2 regions of the Bacillus sp. NMTD17 genome follow, and region 2 is predicted to be linked to the other one. Evidence: predicted binding sites of a transcription regulator. Region 2 holds the regulator's gene; the other holds the start of a gene.
What was found. Region 2 encodes Rex, which represses fermentation and respiration genes when NADH is low (regulators of the CRP and FNR family bind a similar motif). Its sites were predicted from a motif close to TTGTGAAATATTTCACAA; they were not measured.
Positions count from the first base shown of each region.

Region 1: a site for Rex is predicted at 2,626-2,643, ahead of C6347_RS01075 (cytochrome ubiquinol oxidase subunit I). Genes of this name have one in related genera too.

Region 1 is NZ_PVRH01000001.1:218,875-230,939, forward strand. Features, by position in the region: gene C6347_RS01060 (ABC transporter substrate-binding protein) at 1-258, shown strand, start outside; gene C6347_RS01065 (FecCD family ABC transporter permease) at 255-1,268, shown strand; gene isdG (heme oxygenase) at 1,270-2,391, shown strand; gene C6347_RS01075 (cytochrome ubiquinol oxidase subunit I) at 2,723-4,138, shown strand; gene cydB (cytochrome d ubiquinol oxidase subunit II) at 4,125-5,141, shown strand; gene cydD (thiol reductant ABC exporter subunit CydD) at 5,141-6,877, shown strand; gene cydC (thiol reductant ABC exporter subunit CydC) at 6,867-8,600, shown strand; gene C6347_RS01095 (pectate lyase family protein) at 8,658-9,668, opposite strand; gene sigY (RNA polymerase sigma factor SigY) at 10,179-10,712, shown strand; gene C6347_RS01105 (YxlC family protein) at 10,709-11,020, shown strand; gene C6347_RS01110 (hypothetical protein) at 11,017-11,229, shown strand; gene gdhA (NADP-specific glutamate dehydrogenase) at 11,544-12,065, shown strand, end outside.
Region 2 is NZ_PVRH01000006.1:296,829-308,893, reverse strand. Features, by position in the region: gene tsaE (tRNA (adenosine(37)-N6)-threonylcarbamoyltransferase complex ATPase subunit type 1 TsaE) at 1-477, shown strand; gene tsaB (tRNA (adenosine(37)-N6)-threonylcarbamoyltransferase complex dimerization subunit type 1 TsaB) at 458-1,147, shown strand; gene rimI (ribosomal protein S18-alanine N-acetyltransferase) at 1,173-1,601, shown strand; gene tsaD (tRNA (adenosine(37)-N6)-threonylcarbamoyltransferase complex transferase subunit TsaD) at 1,594-2,622, shown strand; gene C6347_RS17500 (ABC-F family ATP-binding cassette domain-containing protein) at 2,894-4,816, opposite strand; gene moaC (cyclic pyranopterin monophosphate synthase MoaC) at 4,955-5,446, shown strand; gene C6347_RS17490 (redox-sensing transcriptional repressor Rex) at 5,462-6,115, shown strand; gene C6347_RS17485 (twin-arginine translocase TatA/TatE family subunit) at 6,143-6,322, shown strand; gene tatC (twin-arginine translocase subunit TatC) at 6,329-7,093, shown strand; gene C6347_RS17475 (NUDIX hydrolase) at 7,133-7,759, opposite strand; gene C6347_RS17470 (YdiK family protein) at 7,817-8,011, opposite strand; gene C6347_RS17465 (CPBP family intramembrane glutamic endopeptidase) at 8,008-8,742, opposite strand; gene groES (co-chaperone GroES) at 8,973-9,257, shown strand; gene groL (chaperonin GroEL) at 9,314-10,948, shown strand; gene C6347_RS17445 (DUF3231 family protein) at 11,443-11,955, opposite strand.

The DNA of each region.
Region 1 (12,065 bases), on a different contig from region 2:
TACGCTCAAATCAATGCAGAAAAGGTCATCGAAGCCGATCCTGATCTTATTCTGCTTATGACTCACAGCAATCCTGAAGATGTGAAAGCGGGCTTTATGAGTGAAATGAAACAGAATGCCGCTTGGCACGATGTGTCAGCTGTCAAAAATGGACACGTCGAGATTCTGCCGAGTGATCTATTTGGGACGAACCCAGGCGCGGAAGTGATGAGAGCGATTGATGAGCTAGAGAAAAGATTGAAGCGATTGTCATCATGAAAATGAATACAGAATTAGATTTTCAAAAAAGACAGTCGAGACGAAAATGGCTGATACCCGGACTATTCATCTCGTTAGTTGTAGGCGCATGCTTAGGGCTTGCATTAGGTTCCGTTCAATTATCGCTGCAAGACCTACTCGCCGCTTTGACGGGATCAGGCCAGCCTGTTCATGAGAAAATTGTGATGGATTTACGCCTGCCGCGTGTTTTGATCGGTTTTATTGTCGGAGCCTGTCTCGCAGCATCAGGGGCGATTTTACAAGGAGTCGTCCGGAATCCACTCGCTGACCCTGGCATCATCGGTGTGACTGCTGGCGGCGGATTGGCTGCTGTGCTCAGCATGATTGTGTTTCCGCAATTTACGTATTTGCTGCCAGCTGCTGCTTTCCTTGGCGCTTTATTAGCGGCACTCGTGGTGTATATGCTGTCATTTGATCAAGGGGTTTCCCCGCTGAAATTGATTTTGGCGGGAGTGGCAGTCAATGCCCTCCTTGGGGCGGTTATGAATGGGTTTATGGTGCTTTATAGTGAGCGTGTGCAGGCTGTTCTGCCTTTTTTATCCGGAGGATTAAATGGACGGAGCTGGCATCATCTAAGCTTCGTGTCGCCATATGCGCTTGCTGGGTTGTGCCTTTGTTTTTTTGCCATCAAGCCGGCAAACCTTCTTTTGCTTGGTGATGAATCGGCGCAGTTACTCGGCCTTAGAGTAGAGCGCACCCGGTTTTTCTTAATTGCGCTGGCGGCGCTTTTAGCTGGTGCAGCTGTAAGTGTGAGTGGCTTAATTGGATTTGTCGGGCTGGTCGTTCCTCATTTTATCCGTCTTTTAATTGGAGATGACTACCGGTACCTGCTGCCTATCTCAATGCTGGGCGGAGGCGTACTTGTGGTTTTTGCAGATACAGCGGCACGGGTATGGTTTACACCGGTTGAACTGCCTGTCGGTATCCTGCTTGCCTGCATCGGTGCACCTTTCTTCCTCTATTTATTAAAAAAGAAAGGGAGGGGTTAAGTTGAATGTGATAGCTATGGATGACGTGAGTCTCAGTCAAGGAGGCTTTCGGCTGTCGTCTATTTCAGCAGCTGTTCCTAAAGGAAGTGTGACAGGAATTATTGGACCAAATGGATCAGGGAAGTCGACTTTTATTAAAGCAGCCGCACGTCTTACATCGATCGAAAGCGGCATGATATACATTCACGATATACCGCAAAAAGAGATGACAGCTCAGGAGATTGCAAAGGAAATCGCCGTTCTCATGCAGACGAGAACAGCCATTCCATCTATGACCGTACGGGAGCTGGTCGCACTTGGACGCAGTCCGCATCGTTCGATCTGGAAAAAGAGCTCGAAGACAGATCAAGAAGCGATTGAGTGGGCGCTTGATGTGACCAATAGCCGCATCAATGAAAACAGAATGCTGCATACATTGTCAGGCGGAGAAAGACAAAAGGCGTATATTGCGATGGCGCTCGCTCAGAAGACAGAGACTTTGATTCTGGATGAGCCGACGACTTACCTAGATATTGCACATCAGCTTGATTTACTAGAGCTGCTCAAACAGCTGAATAAGACGCATGGAATCACCATTTTAATGGTTCTTCACGACCTGCAGCAGGCAGCAAAATATTGTGACCGCCTCATTGCGATGAAGGGTGGTCAGGTTTATCAAATAGGGACACCAAACGAAGTATTAACAGAAAACTTTTTCAAAGAAGTCTTTGGGATTCAGGCTGAGGTTCACTTAGACGGTGAGCATCCGCTCATTATCCCAATCGCTTCGATCCAACAACCAAAGGGAGATGAACAGAAAATGATCATTGTCAACAACCAGGTAAGAGTAGAAAAAGGCAGTGCTGACCACCTCGTCAAGCGTTTTAACAAGCAGGGACAAGTAGAATTCATGGAAGGATTTTTAGGCATGGAAGTATGGGTCACGCAGCAGACAACCGATTACGATGAAGTGACCATTCATACCCGCTGGAATCGAAAAGAAGACTTTGTGAACTGGACAAAATCTCAGGCGTTTGGTGATGCGCATGCTCATGGGAAAGCGAAACCTGAAGGACTATTAAAAAACAAAATTACGTACTACGAAGTGCAAGTCACTAGACCAGCTTTACAGAAAAAAGCCTAAAAAAGAAACATAGCGCTGCGGTTCATGTGCAGCGCTATTTTTTTGCGTTTTTTTACTTTCTGTCACATATCTTTGACAAAGTATTCAAACAACTGACACAATACCATCCAATTTTTAGGTAAAATTTACTTTATTTTTGAAGCGCATGGGTGTAAAGTACAGGTATAAATAACTAACCGAATGAAAAGCAAGAGTAAAATTTCACCGAGTAAACCATTTCAAACAGGCTATTATTTGTGAATCATTGAACAAATAGTGAATATTTTGTGAAGTGGTGAGCATAGTTGTTTCGAATCATTCGGCATGTGAAAGTAAGGGAGGATGTAAGGCTGTGAGTGAGCTGTTTTTAGCAAGATTTCAATTTGCTTCAACGACATTATTTCATTTTATTTTTGTTCCTATGTCAATAGGTTTGGTGTTTATCGTCGCCTTGATGCAGACCCTTTATGTCGTCAAGAAAAAAGAGATTTATAAAAAAATGGCGAAGTTTTGGGGTCATCTATTCTTACTCAATTTTGCAGTAGGTGTGGTGACAGGGATTTTGCAGGAATTCCAGTTTGGGATGAACTGGTCAGATTATTCAAGGTTTGTCGGTGATGTGTTTGGTGCACCGCTTGCCATTGAAGCACTGCTCGCCTTTTTCCTTGAATCTACATTTATTGGACTTTGGATATTCGGCTGGGATCGTCTGCCGAAGAAGATTCATTTATTGTGTATTTGGCTTGTTTCTCTTGGTACGATCTTTTCGGCGTTTTGGATTCTACTCGCCAACTCATTTATGCAAGAGCCAGTTGGATTTGTCATTAAAAATGGCCGCGCAGAAATGAATGATTTTGGCGCTCTTGTAACGAACCCGCAGCTTTGGGTTGAATTCCCGCACGTTCTGTTTGGTGCGCTGGCTACAGGTGCATTCTTTATTGCAGGAGTTAGTGCCTATAAAATGATCAAAAAACAAGAAATCGCCTTTTTCAAAAAATCATTCCAGATTGCCATGGTCCTCGCTTTAATTTCTGGCTTAGGTGTGGCGTTCTCTGGACATGATCAAGCGAAGCACTTAATGAAATCACAGCCGATGAAGATGGCAGCAAGTGAAGCCCTTTGGAAGGATAGTGGAGATCCAGCGGCTTGGACACTATTTGCCAATATTGACACAGATAAAAAAGAAAACTCTGCGGAGATCAATATTCCGTTTGCTTTAAGTTACTTGGCTTATCAGAAGTTCAGTGGAGATGTGCCAGGCATGCTGACACTTCAAAAAGAATATGAAGCAAAGTTTGGCCCTGGAGACTACATTCCGCCAGTGAAAACAACCTTCTGGAGCTTTAGAATCATGGTTGGTGCCGGAATGCTGATGATTTTTGCCAGTATGATTGGCTTGTACTTGAGCTTTAGAAAGAAACTCGAAACGAACAAATGGTTTTTACGCTTCATGGTAGGGATGATTGCGTTCCCGTTTATTGCGAACTCAGCTGGCTGGATCATGACTGAAATTGGGCGTCAGCCGTGGACTGTCTTTGGTATGATGACGACGGCTCAATCGATTTCGCCAAACGTATCGTATGGCATGCTGTTATTCTCAGTCATTAGCTTTACGACGATTTATCTGATTCTTGCCATCTTGCTTGCCTACCTATTCATTCGAGAAATTAAAAAAGGTGCACATTCGGAAGAGGATACAGATCAAAAGGATGAAACGGACCTGTCTACAGATCCATTTGATGGAGGCGCATATCATGGCATATCTTAACGAGATTTGGTTTATTCTTGTCGCAGTATTGTTTGTTGGATTTTTCTTCTTAGAGGGATTTGATTTTGGTGTTGGGATGTCCATGCAGCTGCTTGGAAAGGATGCGCACGAACGCCGCATTTTAATTAATACGATTGGTCCTTTCTGGGATGCGAATGAGGTCTGGCTGATTACAGCTGGGGGCGCTATTTTCGCTGCATTCCCTCACTGGTATGCCACGATGTTCAGTGGATACTATATACCATTTGCGGTTCTCCTCTTAGCGCTCATTGGGCGCGGAGTCGCCTTTGAATTCCGAGGGAAGGTGGAGAAAGCCTCTTGGATCAAAGCATGGGACTGGGTCATCTTCTTTGGCAGTCTGCTGCCGCCGTTTTTACTCGGTGTGCTATTCACGAGTATTTTACGCGGGATGCCAATTGATCAAGACATGAATATGTATGCTGGTTTTACGGATTTTGTGAACCTTTATTCAGTGATTGGCGGGTTAGCTGTGACGGTTCTTTGCCTTCTGCACGGATTGATTTTCGTCACACTACGTACAGAGGGTGATTTAAGAGATCGTGCAAGAAAGCTTGGCAAGCGTGTCCTGCTTATTGCGCTGCCAGTTCTTGTCCTATTTGTCGGTGTATCTATCATGGAAACAGACATTTATACGGTACGCCCGATCATCACCATTCCGTTAACTGTCCTGATTGTGGTTTGTTACGTCGCGGCTCTATTCTTTATAAGAAAAGAACGTGATGGCTGGACATTCTTATTCACAGGTGCAGGCATCATGGTGACAGTGACGATGCTTTTCACTGCATTGTTCCCGCGCGTCATGATTAGTTCAATCAACCATGCGTTTGATCTTACCATTCAAAACGCTGCATCCGGATCATATTCACTGACGGTGATGACGATTGTTGCCATTTCTTTGCTGCCCTTTGTGCTTGGGTATCAAATTTGGAGCTATTACGTCTTCCGTAAACGTGTAAGCGGTAAGGAGCCAATGACCTACTAATGGACAAACGTTTGCTTCAATTAAAAGGAATAAGGGGGCTTCTTGCCCTTTTGGGTATTGTGTCACTCATCCAAGGAGCAAGTATTATTTTCCAAGCACAGTGGCTGGCACATGCCATTACTACGCTGTTTGACGGGAAAAGCCTTTCGCAGGCAACGCCTTATGTCCTGCTGTTTCTTGCTGCCTTTCTGGTGCGGCACGGTCTCACCTTGATTCGGGAGAAGGTCATGTTTACCTACTCTTCCCGAATTGGAGCAGACGTCAGAAAACAGCTGTTAGACCAACTCTTTCGTTTAGGTCCAGCTTTTACAAAGAAAAAAGGTACAGGAAAGCTTGTCACATTAGCGATGGAGGGGATTGCTCAATATCGTCAGTATTTACAGCTATTTTTACCGAAAATGGTGAACATGGCAGTGATACCGGCAATGGTCCTCATCTATGTTTGGACGTTAGACGAAACATCTGCTGTCATTTTAATCGTGACGCTGCCGATTTTAATTATTTTTATGATTTTGCTAGGCCTTGTCGCTCAGCGTAAAGCGGCCAAACAATGGAGATCGTATGAGAAATTATCCAATCATTTTACTGATTCTCTCCGCGGCCTTGAAACGCTTCGTTACTTAGGCATTAGCAAAAAACATTCCCGCAATATCGGGGAAGTGTCAAAGCGATATCGAAAGGTGACCATGAGCACGCTGAAGGTTGCATTTCTTTCATCATTTGCGCTTGATTTCTTTTCCATGCTGTCGATTGCAACTGTCGCTGTCTTTCTTGGCTTGCGATTAATTGAAGGAGAGCTTCTGTTATTGCCGGCTCTGACCGCGCTCATGCTGGCACCGGAATATTTCCTGCCAGTACGTGAAGTGGGAAATGATTATCATGCGACGCTAAATGGAAAAGAAGCGAATGAGGCGATGCAGGTCATTTTAGAAGAAAAGGGCTTCCGCGCGCAGGAGACACAATCCGTGCAGCTAGACAAGTGGGGTGAACAAGTTGTGCTCACGCTGCAAGATGTTAGTGTCCAGCATGATGAACATGCCCCTTATTCGATTCAGGATGTAGACCTCACTGTCAAAGGGAAGAAAAAAATCGGAATCATTGGTGCCAGTGGTTCAGGGAAATCGACGTTAACCGATGTGCTCGGCGGCTTTGTTGAACCGACCTCAGGTCAAATCACGTTAAACGGCCAGCCGCTTGTTCATTTACAGATGAAGGAATGGCAAAAGGAAGTCGTCTATATGCCGCAGCACCCTTATTTATTTCACATGACATTGAGAGAAAACATTCGTTTTTATGAACCGCATGCCACAGATGAAGAAGTGGAAAGAGCTGTCTGTGAAGCTGGATTATCTCAGCTCGTAGCGCAGCTGCCAAATGGTCTCGATGAGGTCATTGGAGAACAGGGAAGAGGACTGAGCGGCGGACAGGCACAAAGAATCGCGCTTGCGCGAACGGTGCTGGGCCAGCGTTCAATTATGCTGTTAGATGAACCAACGGCGCATCTCGATATTGAGACAGAGTATGAATTGAAGAAAACAATGCTTCCGCTGTTTGAAGATAAACTTGTGTTCTTAGCGACACATAGGCTCCATTGGATGCCAGACATGGATGAGATCATTGTCATGGATCATGGAACAATTGCAGAAATGGGTACACATGAATCATTGATGCAAAGAAAAGGCGTGTATTATCAATTGGTACAGGAGCAAATGGGGGCGGTCACACATGGTCAGTAAAGGCTGGTTTATACCTTATATCAAGGAGAATCAAAAGCTGTTTGCGCTGGTTTTGTTTCTAGGGGCAATTGCAGTATTCTCTGCTTCTATGCTGATGTTTACGTCAGGATTTCTCATTTCAAAAGCTGCCACAAGACCTGAGAATATACTCATGGTCTACGTCCCAATTGTAGCTGTACGGACCTTTGGTATTTCACGCTCAGCTGCCCGCTATGCAGAAAGACTGGCGAGCCACCAGCTCATTTTGACCATGATTGAAAAAATGCGTGTCCGTCTGTATGACATGGCTGAACGAAGTGCGAAACAGACAAAGCTGGGTACAGGTGAAATGCTTGGGCTCCTGTCAGATGATGTCGAGAGACTGCAGGACGCCTATTTAAAAACCATCTTTCCATCCATCGGGGCGCTGCTTTTATATGCCGCATCCATTGGGGCACTTGGTCTATTCTCGTGGCCTTTTGCTGGACTGATGCTGCTTTATATGGCACTTCTCGTATTTGTTTTCCCATACGTCACAGTGCTAGTGAACCGGGCGAGACAAATTCAAATGAAAAAAGGCAGAAATGAACTGTACAGCCATTTAACAGATGCAGTCATGGGCGTTAGTGACTGGCTGTTTAGCGGCAGGCAGAAAGATTTTGTTGATGAATATGAACAGAAAGAAGCGAAACTGTTAGCGCTTGAAGCAGCCAAGCACCGGTTTATCCGTCTGCGCCAGTTTTTTGCCCAGCTTATGATTGGAGGAGCTGTCGTGCTTGTCGTGTATTGGAGCGGTTCGGTCGTTCAGTCAGGCTCGATGTCACACACACTGATTGCAGCCTTTGTGCTTGTGCTATTTCCGTTAACAGAAGCCTTTCTTCCACTCTCAGATGCAGCAGGTGATATTCCCGTCTATCAGCATGCTGTCAGCAGATTAAATCATTATGAAAAGCTTTCGTATGAAGGAGAATCTGAGCGCAAGACAGTGGATCAGTCAACCATTTCTCACGATCAAGCTGTCTGTTTTGATCAAGTGTCCTTTGGGTATGATTCGCACCAACACGTGCTAAAGCATCTCTCATTTTCACTGAAGCAAGGTGAATCACTTGCTCTCTTAGGAAAAAGTGGTGCAGGAAAATCGACTATTTTGAAATTGTTAGAAGGAGCTGTCGTGCCAAATCAAGGAGCTGTCAGTATCCAGGGGAAACCGGTAGAAAGCATTCGAGAAACCGTGTCCACCTATGTGTCAGTGCTCAATCAACAGCCGTATTTATTCGATACCTCTGTTTTAAACAATATTCGCTTAGGCTCTCCAGATGCGACAGAAGAGCAAGTAAAAGAAGCAGCGAGGCAAGTGCAGCTGCACGATACCATCGAATCCTTGCCAGAAGGTTATCACACCGGTGTGCAGGAGACAGGGGTTCGTTTCTCAGGTGGAGAAAGACAACGGATGGCATTAGCCCGGATTTTGCTGCAAAACACCCCGATTGTTGTATTAGATGAGCCCACCGTCGGACTTGATCCGCGCACAGAGCGTGAGCTGCTTGAAACCATCTTTCGTGTGTTAAAAGGAAAAACGGTCATTTGGATTACCCATCATCTCACTGGCTGTGAGGCATGTGACCGCATTATGTTTATTGAAGATGGACAAATTGAGATGCAGGGGGAGCATCAGGATTTACTGAGAGAAAACCTGCGCTATCAAAAATTGTATGAGATGGATCGTCCATTTTCTACAATATAAATAAACGAAATAACAAGAACGTTCGGACAGAGATCTCTGCCCGAACGTTTTGTGGTTTTAAGGGTTTACCTTTCCAACACCAGCATTTGATACCACTTCTGATTTGACATTGTTCACGTTAAGCAAAGAGTAGTGATAAGGAGGGTTGTACGTACCTGTTGAAGACGTTGGCAGACTGCCTGTGCTGTTAATAAATGAGTTGTTGATGACATGCCATGTACCGACTTGACGGCTGTCCCAGCTGCCGATCGCATTATTTGTATTTTCAAATACGTTGTGCTCAATTCTCATCTTCGCGCCCATACGAGAGTTGATCGCTGTGGTATGAATGCCTTTATAGTAGTTGTTATACACATGACCTTCCCCGTAGCGCATAGACGGTACACGAGAATTCAGGTTTTCAAAACGGTTGTTATGGAACGTAATTTTTCGGTTGTAGTTGTCGTTATCAGAGCTGCCCATGAGCATCGTTTTCCAGCTGTCATGTACATAGTTCCATGAGAAGGTAATATAGTCGGAGTCTTTTTTCACATCAAATAATCCATCATAATCATCTTTCCCAGAGTTTAATGTGTTGTACAGCTCATTATGATCGACCCATACGTTTTTAGAAGCGCCTTCGATTCCGATGGCATCCTTGTCACCGATGTTACTGTGATGGATTCTCAGGTTGCGGATAATGACGTTATTGGAACGCCATACTTTGATACCAATTCCATTAAATTCACCTTTCGTGCCTTTGCCGACGATCGAGACATTGTTTGTATCTTTCACATCGATTTTATTGGCAGATGTATTAGAAGGGTTAATCGTCCCGTCGACAACAATTTTTAATTTTTCGTTTGTTCCTTTACTTTTGAGGGCAGCCAATAGTTCATTTCCAGTTTTGACTGTGACGGTTTTACCGCCTTCACCGCCTGTTGTACCGCCATTTAATGTGGAGAATCCTTGTTGATTAAAATTGGCCATAATAGAAGGGCTTTCTGGATACTTGGCTGCCGCTTTTGCCTCCCCATTAGGTGCAAATAATGAAGTCACGAGACCAACCGCTAACACACCAGCTAACATTGGAACTTTTTTCTTCAAAGTCAACATCTCCATTCTATTTTGTTTTAATGTAAACGTTTCCAAAAATAAGCTGCAATTCAACTGCCCCCCCTTTCTTCGCCAGTATCGCCTTTTTCGGAATGTAGGAAGAGCATAGCACGCAAAAAGGTATCATCGGCTAAGAATTGGCGCTGTGTATTCCATGATTTTCTAGGAAACTAAGGCCATGATTATTTTATTTTCATCTAAATGAGACAAGGATCATTGACGATAGGTATTGGGATGACCTAGTGATTATGAGGGAGAGGCTATTCGCTTGATAGAAAATCAAGATGATTACGAACGCACCATTTTGTTAGGGACGAAAGAATGTCATAATCATTACATAAGAAAAAATTGGATATAAAATGAATCAAATACTGGATCAACAGGGAGAAAAGGAGCCAAGTTAAAAAAATTAAGTCTATTTTGAACGATGTCGTCATCCGTGTCGTCACATGAATAAGAGAAGAAAAGGAAGGAGGGGTGTGTTTGGAGCAGACAGAAGAGACATTATTGATTCAGCGGGCAAAACAGGGAGATGATGCTGCATTTACAGCCCTTTATCGTCATCATTATTCCTTTCTTTACCGTTATATAATGAAGCTCACCCTTCAACAAGAGCTGGCAGAAGAAATCATGCAAGAAACGATGCTGAAAGCGTACATGAAACTTTCTTCATTTAGAGGAGATTCCTTATTTTCAACATGGCTCATTTCCATTGCATCTAGACAATTTTTAGATCACCAGAAGAAAAGAAAACGTGAACAATTAAGAGAAGGGAAGGCGAATCAAGAGACCATACGCCGCTTCAAATGGGACATTCAGCAAAAGGGCCACACATGGCATGAGATGTGGGATGCTCTAAACGAATTGAAGGCACAGGAGAGAGCACCGATTATTTTGCACTATTATTATGGCTTTACTTATCCAGAGATTGCTTCAATGCTCGGTATGAGAGAAGGCACTGTGAAGTCGAGGGTTCATCATGGATTAAAGAAAATTCGAAAGGAGTGGTCTCAATGAAGGAAGATCAGTTCACCGAACGTTTAAAGGAAGAGTTACAGCAGCTAGATGAACAAATTGAAGTGAAAGAGCCAAGTGAGCAGGCTGTCATGATGATGCTGAAGCAGGCAAAGGAACAAGAGAAAAGGCGTTTTAAACAAGAAGTACTGGCGTACGTTCTCATCAGTCTGACCATTCTGGCACTATTTGTCGCTGCCATCACCCATTTGCCTATCATCTTCATTCTTCTTCAAGTAGTGAGTGTGCCGCTCTGCGTCGTTGTCGGCATCAAGGAATATCAACACATTAAAGGAGGGTCTTCCTTATGAGTCAGACGGAGATGATCATCTTATTGTGCGCATTGCCGTTATTGTTTGCGCAGGGGCTTCTTTTATTTATGGATGCAAAGAAAAGAGGGCGCTATAAGTGGTTTTGGGGCATTGTCGGTTTAATTAATTTCCCATCGTCTTCTATTTTATATTGGCTTTGTGTCGTGTACCCTGATCGAAAGAAAGATGAGAAGATCCGAAAAGATTGAGCGGACGGCCTATAAAACTTTAGGCCTTTTTTTCGGGTTGAAGATCAACTAGAAATCATTCATGATTCATCTATTTGTCAAAGAGTGCGGGATATATAACGTCTAAATCATCATTTCTAGCACAATAGTCATTCTGCAAGAGATACTTTCTAAAAACGATTGCTGCGGCTGCTTGATCCATCTCAAATCGGCATCATTTTCATCTGTTATCAGTATTGATCAGATTTTACAAATGGTGTTAAATTAATCTCAATATGCGTTAGAAAATCTAACAGATAAATGTGTGAAGATATCTACAAGGAGGCAGATGAGACATGTTGACCTTAGATCGAGCAGCACAAACAGCACAAAGCTACATCGACCGTGTGTTAGAGGAGGTGGAAAAACGAAATCCTGGTGAGGAGGAATTTCAGCAAGCCGTAAAAGAAATTCTAGAATCACTCGTTCCTGTTTTTGCAAAACACCCAGAGTATGAAAAACAGGGCATTTTAGAACGACTCATTGAGCCTGAGCGGCTTGTGGTATTTCGTGTACCTTGGGTAGATGATGAGGGGAAAGTACAAGTCAATCGGGGTTTCAGGGTTCAATTCAATAGTGCAATCGGTCCTTATAAAGGAGGCATTCGATTCCACCCATCTGTCAATGCAAGCATTATTAAGTTTTTAGGATTTGAACAAATCTTTAAAAACGCACTGACTGGTATGCCGATCGGCGGGGGAAAAGGTGGATCAGATTTTGACCCTAAAGGGAAATCTGATGGAGAAATCATGCGTTTCGTCCAAAGCTTTATGAGTGAACTCAGCCGATATATTGGACCTGATCAAGATGTACCAGCA
Region 2 (12,065 bases):
GTGAAATTAACATGGACGACAAAAGGTGCGGATGAGACGAAACGAATTGCCGCTGCTTTGGCCAAACTTGTGATGCCAAGCGATGTTTTGACATTAGAAGGGGATTTAGGTGCAGGCAAAACTACTTTTTCAAAAGGTTTTGCAGAAGGCTTAGGGATTACCCGTATCGTCAACAGCCCTACCTTTACGATTATTAAAGAATATACCGATGGCAGACTGCCACTTTATCATATGGACGTGTACCGCATGGAAGATGCGGAAGAAGATATTGGGCTCGAAGAATATTTTGAGGGCGAAGGTGTATGCTTGGTTGAGTGGGCACATCTCATTGGACCTCAATTGCCTTCCACCTATTTGAAAATAGAAATGCTGAGAACAGAACGTGAAGAAGAACGTCATCTCACGTTTAGTGCAAAAGGGGAACGCTATAAGACCCTTTGTAAGGAGATGAAAGAATTTGACCATACTGGCAATTGATACGTCTAACCATACACTAGGAATTGCCCTTGTAAAAGGTTCCACAGTGATTGGTGAGAGCATCACGTATTTAAAAAAGAACCATTCCGTCCGAGCGATGCCGACTGTTGAGGCATTAATGAAAGAATGTGGTGTAGCGCCAAGTGAACTAAGTAAAATCGTTGTAGCGAAAGGACCTGGTTCCTACACTGGTGTCCGAATTGGTGTGACCATTGCAAAAACACTCGCGTGGACGCTGTCTATCCCGATATCGGCTGTTTCAAGTTTAGAAACACTTGCGGCAAATGGTCAATACTTTGATGGATGGATCTCGCCACTATTTGATGCGAGAAGAGGACAAGTTTATACTGGGCTATATACGTTTGAAGAAGGAAAAATTAAAGAGATCAAACCAGACCAAAATATCTTGCTCACGGATTGGCTTCATGAGCTGAAGCAGACAGGAAAGCCTGTCCTATTTCTTGGGCAGGATGTGCATCTTCATGAAGAGAGCATTCGCTCCATTTTAGGAGAAACTGCTGTGATAGCAGAGGGAGCTTTTCAAAACCCAAGACCTTCAATGCTTGCGTTTTTAGGGACAGATCGTCCTGCTGAAGATGTTCATCAGCTTGTTCCTAACTATATTCGTTTGGCAGAAGCGGAAGTGAAATGGCTTGAAGGACAAAAATAATCTCAACATAACAGAGATTCGAAAAATGACGGTAGCGGACATTCCAGAGGTGTATACGATTGAAGTGCATTCATTTACTGCACCTTGGAAAAAAGAATCATTTGTCTATGAGATTCTCCATAACCAGTACAGCCATTATTTCCTCATTGAAGAAGATAAACAGCCTGTTGGGTATTGCGGGGTCTGGATCGTCATGGACGATGCACAAATTACGAACATTGCGATTCTCCCTGAGCATAGAGGAAAGGGCTACGGGGAAGCATTGCTGCGATATGTCATGGAATTTTGCAAAGAAAAAAAGACAGATCATCTTTCTTTAGAGGTGCGGGTTTCGAATACACCTGCACAATCCCTTTATGAAAAGCTTGGTTTCAGACCAGCTTCTATTCGAAAGAATTATTATACGGATAATGGGGAAGATGCATTGGTCATGTGGGTGAATATAAATGAGTGAACAAACAGATCGATTCATATTAGGTATAGAGACAAGCTGTGATGAAACAGCTGCATCCATTGTAAAAAATGGGAAAGAAATTGTGGCGAATGTTGTGGCCTCGCAAATAGAAAGTCATAAACGATTTGGCGGTGTTGTACCAGAAATCGCTTCAAGACATCACGTGGAACAAGTTACCATCGTATTGGAAGAAGTGATGACACAGGCCAATATGAGCTTTCAGGATTTAGATGCCATTGCTGTCACAGAAGGACCGGGCTTAGTCGGTGCCCTTCTGATCGGTGTCAACGCAGCCAAGGCACTAAGCTTTGCTCATCAGATTCCTCTTGTTGGTGTACATCATATTGCTGGGCATATTTATGCAAACCAGCTTGTAGATGAATTACAGTTTCCATGTTTGGCTCTTGTTGTCTCTGGTGGACATACTGAACTTGTGCTAATGAAGGAGCATGGATCTTTTGAGGTCATCGGAGAAACATTAGATGATGCGGCTGGAGAAGCCTACGATAAAGTGGCTCGAACGATGGGTCTCCCGTATCCAGGTGGACCTCATATTGATCGGTTAGCACATGAAGGAGAGCCAACGATTAAACTTCCTCGTGCATGGCTTGAAGAAGGTTCCTATCACTTTAGCTTTAGTGGATTAAAATCAGCTGTAATTAACACATTACACAATGCATCTCAAAAGGGAGAAACAATTGCTCCAGAGAATTTGGCAGCAAGTTTTCAAGCAAGCGTCATTGAGGTGCTTGTTGGGAAAACATTAAAAGCGGCTGAAGCCTATGGCGTAAAGCAGGTTGTCCTAGCTGGTGGAGTCGCTGCCAATAAAGGACTGAGAGAAGCTTTGACGACAGCATTCACAAAGCTACCTGACGTGAAGGTCATTATTCCGCCGTTATCTCTTTGCACAGACAATGCAGCCATGATCGCTGCTGCTGGAACCATTGCGTTTGAAAAGGGAATAAGAGGCGATATGGCGATGAATGGCCAGCCGGGCTTACCGCTTGTCTCATATGAATGAAAACTCCTGTGGATACACAGGTTTTTTTCATTTTCAATGAAAGCGATTTATTCACATGTAAACGTTATATATCCACAATTATTTGAAAATTTTGTTTTAAAATGAAGAGAATGTGTATAAAAAAGAAATTTTGTGTGGATATGTGGTTAAAAACCTGTGTATAAAGTGGATAAGTTCAAAATTTTTAAGAATAACAAAGAAGTTTTTGTGGATATTAATGTGGATAATAAATTTTCACTGAAAGAAAAAAGAGCACCCATTTGGGCACTCTTTAAGATTCGGATAGCTCTTCCCACTCCGCGAAAAGTGATTCAAGCTCTTGATTAAGCGTATCATTTTCTGTTTGAATGTCTTGGACCTTCTCATGATTTTGGAAAATAGCAGGATCACATAGAAGCTCTTCATTTTCACCAAGTTTCTCTTCAATGACAGCAATCCGCTTTTCAATTTCCTCGATTCTGCGCTGCTTTTGTCTTTCTTTCTTTTTCAGTTCTTTTTCTTCCGCATAAGAAAGCTTTGCTGTTTCTACTGGCTTTGCTGCTTGTTTTTTAAGCGGTTCATTTTCTTGAAACGCCTCAAGCTCTAATTGTTCATTTTTCTTTTCAAGGTAGTAGTCATAGTCACCAAGGTATTCTTTTGTTTCCGCTCGCGACAGCTCGAATACTTTCGTTGCTAGTCGATTAATAAAATAACGGTCATGCGAAACAAATAAGATGGTTCCTGGATAATCGATCAGCGCATTCTCTAAAATTTCCTTACTATCTAAGTCCAAATGGTTCGTAGGCTCATCAAGTATTAGGAAATTGGCTTTTTGGAGCATCAGCTTTGCCAGGGCAAGCCGGGCTTTTTCTCCACCGCTTAATGCATGAACGGGCTTTAAGACGTCATCACCAGAAAAAAGGAAATTCCCTAAACATGTCCGAATTTCTTTTTCATTCATATGAGGATAGTCATCCCAAAGCTCATTGAGCACTTTTTTGGAGGATGTCAGTTTGGCTTGTTCTTGGTCATAGTAGCCGATCGTGACATGAGATCCAAAGGTGATGTCGCCTTTTACAGGCGTTAATGTGTTCGTTAACGTTTTTAAAAGGGTTGATTTCCCGATCCCGTTAGGACCAATGAGTGCCACGCTATCCTCACGTTTGATCTGAAAAGAAAGGGAGGATAGGAGCGGTGTTTTTTCATCATAACGAATGTCGAGATCATGTACCTTCAGCACATCATTGCCGCTTTGTCTCGTAATATCAAAATGAAAGTTTGCGGATTTTTCATCACCTAATGGCTTATCTAAACGATCCATCCGTTCCAGCTGCTTGCGTCTGCTCTGAGCGCGCTTTGTGGTTGAGGCTCTTGCCAGGTTGCGATCTACGAAGTCTTGGAGCTTTGAGATTTCTCCTTGTTGCTTTTCGTAGAGCTTCATATCACGCTCTAGCTGCTCAGCTTTCAGTTCAAGATACTTACTATAGTTGCCTGCGAACTTTTTCATGGCAGTTCTTGAGACTTCATACACATGGTTCACCACTTTGTCTAAGAAGTAGCGGTCATGGGACACGATCAGAATGGCGCCTGTATAATTTTGCAAATATTGCTCCAGCCATGATAAGGTATCAATATCTAAATGGTTGGTCGGCTCGTCCAGAATTAAGAGTTCTGGTTTCATTAATAAGAGCTTTCCAAGCGCTAGACGGGTTTTCTGGCCGCCGCTTAAGGATTGAACGGTTGTCTCATCTTCAAAGTGACTAAAGCCCAGCCCATGAAGAATGGAGCGGACATCTGCTTCGTATTGATAGCCGCCTTGATCTTTAAATTCCTGCTGCAGTCTGTCATAGGTTTTCATGAGGGAATCCAGCTCAGAACCTGTGGAGGAAGCCATTTTCTCCTCAATGATTCTCATCTCTTGTTCTATCCCTTTTAAATGATCAAAAACCGATAATAATTCGTCTTTTAACGTACGTGTAGATGTCACATCGGTATGCTGTGCTAAATAGCCGATCGATAGGTCTTTCGGTTTGATGATCTCACCTTGCTCGTAAGACAATTGACCGGCAATGATTTTCAAAAGCGTGGATTTGCCTGCGCCGTTACGACCTACAATGGCAATCCGATCCCTTGCTTTGACTTCTAATTTTATATTCGTTAAAACGGTATCAGCACCAAACGATTTGGACAGCTGATTCACTTGTAGAATCATCATGTAACTTCACCTCTGCTATAATATGTTAAGTGTAGCTTATCAGCAGTAAACCGGCAAATGTTACATACAATCGCCATATTCAAATGAAAGACAGATAGGAAAAAATAGTGTATCATTTGAGTGAGGGAGCGTTGAAAGATGAGTCAATTTAGCCACTTTAACGAACAGGGAAGAGCAAAGATGGTCGACATTAGTGACAAATCGTCTACAGTGAGAACCGCCGTTGCTGCTTCAAGCGTTCGTATGATAAAAGAAGTGTTTCATAAAATACAACAACGTGAAATTGGAAAAGGGGATGTGCTGTCTGTTGCACAGGTTGCTGGCATCATGGCAGCAAAGCAAACATCTACCATCATTCCAATGTGTCATCCGCTTGCACTAAAAGGCGTGGATATCTCCTTTGATTGGGAGGAAGACGGAAATGCGTACATTCTGAACATACAAGTACAGGTGAAAACAAAAGGAAGTACGGGTGTGGAGATGGAAGCGCTCACTTCTGCTTCAGTATGTGCACTGACCGTTTACGACATGTGCAAAGCGATTGATAAAGGCATGATCATCGGTCCTACCTATTTAATTGAAAAGACAGGCGGGAAAAACGGTGATTTTCACAGAGCATCTGATATTTAAGTTGGAGGACCTTATATGAATATAGATCAGTCAAAAATTCCACAAGCGACAGCCAAACGTTTGCCGCTATATTACCGTTTTTTAAAAAATCTGCATGCATCAGGAAAACAAAGGGTGTCATCGGCAGAGCTTAGTGATGCAGTCAAAGTGGATTCTGCCACCATTCGCCGAGATTTTTCGTACTTTGGTGCACTTGGGAAGAAAGGGTATGGCTATAATGTCGATTACCTCTTGACCTTCTTCAGAAAGACACTTGACCAAGATGAAATGACCAATGTCATGCTCATCGGTGTCGGGAATTTAGGGACTGCTTTTTTACACTATAATTTCATCAAAAATAATAATACAAAAATTTCAATGGCTTTTGACGTCAATGAGAGTAAAATAGGAAGTGAGATAGGCGGCGTGCCTGTCTATGATTTGGATAAGCTTGAAGAGCATGTTCAAGAGGTAGGAGATATTCCTGTTGCCATTTTGACAGTACCTGCCGTAGCAGCTCAATCCATTACAGATCGTTTGATTGCCCTTGGCATCAAAGGAATCCTTAACTTTACGCCGGCTCGATTGAATGTGCCGGAACACATTCGAATTCATCATATAGATTTGGCGGTTGAACTTCAGTCTCTTGTGTATTTCTTAAAGCATTACTCTGTTACACAGGAGGATTGACGAAAAGGGGTAAAGGGGGTGGAGCAAATGGGTCCGATTGGTCCTGGAAGTTTGGTTCTGATTGCGATTGTTGCGCTCATTATTTTTGGGCCGAAAAAGCTTCCTCAATTAGGAAGAGCAGCAGGAGATACATTACGTGAATTTAAAAATGCCACAAAAGGTTTAGCTGATGATCAGGAAGAAAATAAGAAAAAAGAAGATCAGTAGAATAGGATGAGCTTCATGAATGTCAAAGATATGCCGCTTATGGAGCATATTGTGGAACTGCGAAAACGTTTAGTGATCATTGCGATGTTTTTTGTTTCCTTTATGGTGGCAGGTTTTTTTCTCGCTAAGCCGGTCATTGTGTATTTACAAAATACGGATGAAGCGGCGACACTGACGCTGAACGCGTTTAAGCTCACAGATCCTCTGTACGTGTTTATGCAGTTCGCATTTGTCATTGCTTTGGTTTTGACGTGTCCCGTGATTTTATATCAGCTATGGGCATTTGTGAGTCCTGGCTTATATGATAAAGAAAGAAAGGTGACACTTGCTTACATTCCGATTGCACTTCTTTTATTTTTGAGCGGTGTGGCTTTCTCTTATTTTATTTTGTTTCCCTTTGTCGTCGATTTTCTGATGCGGATGTCGAATGATTTAAATGTAGAGCAAGTGATTGGGATTCATGAGTATTTTACATTTCTGATGCAGTTAACACTTCCATTTGGCTTTTTGTTTCAGATGCCCGTTGTGTTGATGTTTCTCACAAGACTTGGCATCATCACACCGATGTTTTTATCAAAAATACGGAAGTATGCCTATTTTGTCCTCCTTGTCATTGCCGCACTGATTACACCGCCAGAGATCGTTTCTCACCTCATGGTTACCTTGCCGATGCTCGTTTTGTACGAAGTGAGTATTGTCATTTCGAGAGTGACCTATCGCAAAATGCAGCAAACAGAGACAGAGGAGAAAGAAAATTATGATGTCTCATAAAAAAGCATCGTGATCCAAATAAGGGTCACGATGCTTTTTCTATTGTGAAAGGAATTGATTGATCGCTTGAAATAGATGTTGATAATAGGCAGGCTCATGCGGGACAAAATCTTGTACACAGACTACTCTGTTTTCCTCACGTTGTTCTTCGGCTTCATCCACTTCAAAGCCCTCCAGATGAATATTTTCACATTTTCTCATGAAAAGCTGCTGTGCATCCATTAGCTTTGCTCTGTAAAGTCCAGCGACTTCTTCTTTTTGTAATTGAACGTTCATCTCTTCTTCTTGATGAATGTAAAGATATACATGGCTAAATTCACGATCGATGAAATTTGGCAGATGGATTTCATCCTGTATAACTCCTGCAAAGTTCAGATCCTCAAAAGGGATAGAAAGACCAAGCTCTTCTTTTACCTCTCTCATACCGTCAGAAGGCTGTTCATTTGCAAGAAGGTGGCCTGCTGCTGTGATATCAAACAGAGCAGGAAAATCTTTTTTTGCGGGGCTTCTTAGCTGAAAATAGAGATACACGGTGTCATGTTCCTTTTTGAGAAGCCAGAAATGAAAGGTTTCGTGCCAAAGGCCTTGGGCGTGGATATCTGAACGGGGTGCAACTCCAATCGCTTCATGCTGCTCATTTAAGATGTTCAGTTTTTCTTGTTCCATGAAAACTTGTCCTCCATAAAAAAACCATTTTCCAGAGATTAGAAAATGGTTTTTGATTTATTTTTGCTGCTGTTTTTTGAGTTTGACAGAGAAGGCAAACATTTTAAACGCGATATTGATATTATAGGCCGCAAACACCATCAGCAAAATGCTGTAAAATGACCACATGTCACCTGGATTTTGAATGGCCATATAGGTGAAAGCAACACCTACGGCAAAATAAATGACGCCCCATACGACAGGGTTTCTCATGAGAAAAAGCCTCCAATAATCATTTGCATTGTTTGAGATTGTTCTTCAATCATTTTTCTTACTGGCTCAATCTGCACAAGAATGACGAGCGAGTTCATCAGCATATGAGCTCCGATTGGAACAATGATTCGTTTTGTTTTCGCATATAAAAAGGCAAAGGTAAAGCCCATCGCAGTATAAAGTAAGATATGAGCAAAATCATTGTGTACAGCTGCGAATACCACTGAACTGACAAGCGCTCCAATAAAGAAGTTCGTTTTTTCATAAATCACACCAAAAATGATTTTTCGGAAAATGATTTCCTCTAATATCGGTCCAATCAGGGCGATGACAATTACAAGCCATGGAACTGCATCCATAATGGATAAGATGGCTTGAGTATTTTCGGATTCACGGCCAATGCCAAATGCATATTGTTCAATCGCTCCTGCAATCGATTGTGCAAAGAGGGAAAGAAAGAAACCGCCAATGATCCAGGCGATAGCTACCCCGACTGAAACCGGTGCTTCATTTCGAAGTGAAGCTTTTGGCACAGTCCGAAGAATGAGCAGAATAATGATTAATCCGATACAGAAGCTGATGATTGTCCATGTTCCTGACAATTTAGAGAGCTCTGTTTGTGTCATCGGTGTCTGAATGAATCCTAACCATTTCATGATGAACACATAAGGAATCGCAGAAACCTGCACCAATATATACGTTAAGATGATGTACCAATATTGTTTTTTCAAGTAACGAAAACCCCTTTACTAAAAGAACTAGATTTATTGTAACACAAGTCTTCTTTTTCGATGAAAAGGAAAGAATCTGAGTTGAAAAAAGATCATGAAAGCGTAAAAATTTTTAAAGGTTTTTACTTGAAATTACAGAAGACATTCTTTATTATAATAAATGTGTTAGCACTCACTGGTGATGAGTGCTAAAAAAAGACTACATATAAAAATTGAGGAGGTTGTTTCTTATGTTAAAGCCATTAGGCGATCGCGTAATCATTGAACTCGTTGAATCTGAGGAAAAAACCGCTAGCGGTATTGTGTTACCGGATTCTGCAAAAGAAAAACCGCAAGAAGGTAAAATTGTTGCAGCAGGTTCAGGTCGTGTACTTGAAAGTGGTGAGCGCGTTGCGTTAGAAGTAAACACAGGCGACCGCATTATCTTCTCAAAATATGCAGGCACTGAAGTGAAATATGAAGGCAAAGAATATTTAATCCTTCGTGAGAGCGACATTTTAGCTGTTATTGGTTAATCACATAAAAAAACATTGAGATATATTTCTAAAAAGACTGAGGAGGTTTCGTTATTATGGCAAAAGATATTAAGTTCAGTGAAGAAGCACGTCGCGCGATGTTACGTGGTGTAGATGCACTTGCAGATGCTGTAAAAGTAACTTTAGGACCTAAAGGACGTAACGTGGTTCTTGAGAAAAAATTCGGTTCTCCACTTATCACAAATGATGGTGTAACGATTGCAAAAGAAATCGAATTAGAAGATGCATTTGAAAACATGGGTGCAAAACTTGTGGCTGAAGTTGCAAGCAAAACAAATGACGTAGCTGGTGACGGTACAACTACTGCAACAGTTTTAGCTCAAGCAATGATCCGTGAAGGTCTTAAAAACGTAACAGCTGGTGCAAACCCTGTTGGCGTTCGTAAAGGGATCGAAGAAGCAGTGAAAGTAGCACTTGAAGGCTTGCAAGAGATTTCTAAACCAATCGAAGGCAAAGAATCAATTGCTCAAGTTGCGTCTATTTCTGCAGCAGATGAAGAAGTAGGCAGCCTAATCGCTGAAGCAATGGAGCGTGTAGGTAACGACGGCGTTATCACAATCGAAGAATCTAAAGGGTTCACAACTGAGCTTGAAGTGGTTGAAGGAATGCAGTTTGACCGCGGATATGCTTCACCATACATGGTGACTGATTCTGATAAGATGGAAGCGGTTCTTGAAAATCCTTACATCTTAATCACTGATAAAAAGATCACGAACATTCAAGAAATCCTTCCTGTACTTGAGCAAGTTGTACAACAAGGAAAACCATTATTGATCATTGCTGAAGATGTAGAAGGCGAAGCACTTGCAACTCTTGTTGTGAACAAACTTCGTGGTACATTCAACGCAGTGGCAGTCAAAGCACCTGGATTCGGTGACCGTCGTAAAGCAATGCTTGAAGACATCTCTGTTCTAACTGGCGGAGAGTTAATCACAGAAGACCTAGGACTTGACCTGAAATCAACTGAAATCGGTCAGCTTGGTCGCGCGTCTAAAGTTGTTGTGACAAAAGAAAACACAACCATCGTAGAAGGCTCAGGAGATTCTGCTCAAATCGCAGCACGCGTCAACCAAATCCGTGCGCAAGTAGAAGAAACAACTTCTGAATTCGATAAAGAAAAATTACAAGAACGTCTTGCAAAACTAGCTGGCGGCGTCGCTGTCATCAAAGTTGGGGCTGCAACTGAAACAGAACTAAAAGAGCGCAAACTACGCATCGAGGATGCACTGAACTCAACTCGTGCAGCAGTTGAAGAAGGTATCGTATCCGGTGGTGGTACAGCACTTGTGAATGTATACAAAAAAGTCGCTTCAATCGAAGCAGATGGTGACGTTCAAACAGGTGTAAACATCGTTCTACGTTCTCTTGAAGAGCCAATCCGTCAAATCGCTCACAACGCAGGTCTTGAAGGATCAGTCATCGTTGAGCGCTTGAAAAACGAAGAAATTGGCGTAGGCTTCAACGCAGCAACAAACGAATGGGTAAACATGATCGAAAAAGGAATCGTTGACCCAACAAAAGTAACTCGCTCTGCACTTCAAAACGCAGCTTCTGTTGCAGCAATGCTTCTAACAACTGAAGCAGTCGTTGCTGACAAACCAGAAGAAGGCGGCTCAGGCGGCGGAATGCCGGATATGGGCGGCATGGGCGGTATGGGCGGCATGATGTAATCAGGGTTTCAAAACCTTGTTATATCAACGTCTGAAATAATAATATGCTTTTCTTGTCGTCGTATTTGTCCTTGTGTTATTAAAAACAAGGCAACCTGTGACAAATAAGTTAACTATAGAAGAAGGCCTTTCATCAGTTTGCAAAACTGTTGGGAGGCCTTTTCTTCCATATTAACAGTCATATGAGTATAGATATTCCTATAAAAGAGAAAGGCTACTCTCGAAGTTTTTAAACCACTGGTTAGTTGCTATCAATGTTTAAACAACCTATAGTAATAGGAGCTTTTAAATCTGAGGAAGATATTTTTAGGTATATTAAAGGAATTGATCTTCTAGTGCTGATGATGTTGGCTCAGAGGCAATCGATGGGAATGGAAAAATATAATGGCTGTAAAGAGAGTGACGGAGAGTTTTCAATTTGTAGAAAGTATAAAGCTTAGCAAGAAAAGAGTAAACCCTAAAAGTCTACTCTTTAATGTTTAATCATCTTATTATTAGCAATCTTCTGCTTTGCTATGATGAAGAGGTGGTGGAATTAACCATCCTTTTTCTTTGTTAAGTCTAAGGGCTTTTGCTCCAAGTGCTGTCTTTTGAACATGAAACTGTCCAAACATCATAGCTATGTCTTCTCGAATGGATTGCCCCATAATTGTGCTACACGATACTAAGCCTGCCGCAATGTTCGCCGAAAGACCAGCGGCTATTTCTGGATCTTGAAAACGTGCCCCTACTGGAATATCGTCTATACAAGCTTTAGGTCGTTCAGGAGGTGTTGGAGGTAAGCCGATTCCATTTTCTTTTAATAAAGTTTCAATTTCTTTGATTTCTTGTTGCCCACCCTGAATAGCTTCTTCAATTAATTTTTGTAAGTCTTCGTCACCTGCATGGTTTAAGTGGGTTTGATAACCAGCAACTAAACCTTTAGCTACCATCAAGTAAGACCATGTACCAAACACTTCACCATAGTGCATAGGTTCATCCGTTGGATTTCCACTTAAAATTCCCATTGTCATCCTCCCTAATTGTAAAATATTCATTAAGCGACCTTCCTTTCTTGACGATTGGTCACCTTTTTATAGTTCCTAAATTAAACCATTATATTCATCATTTTAATGAT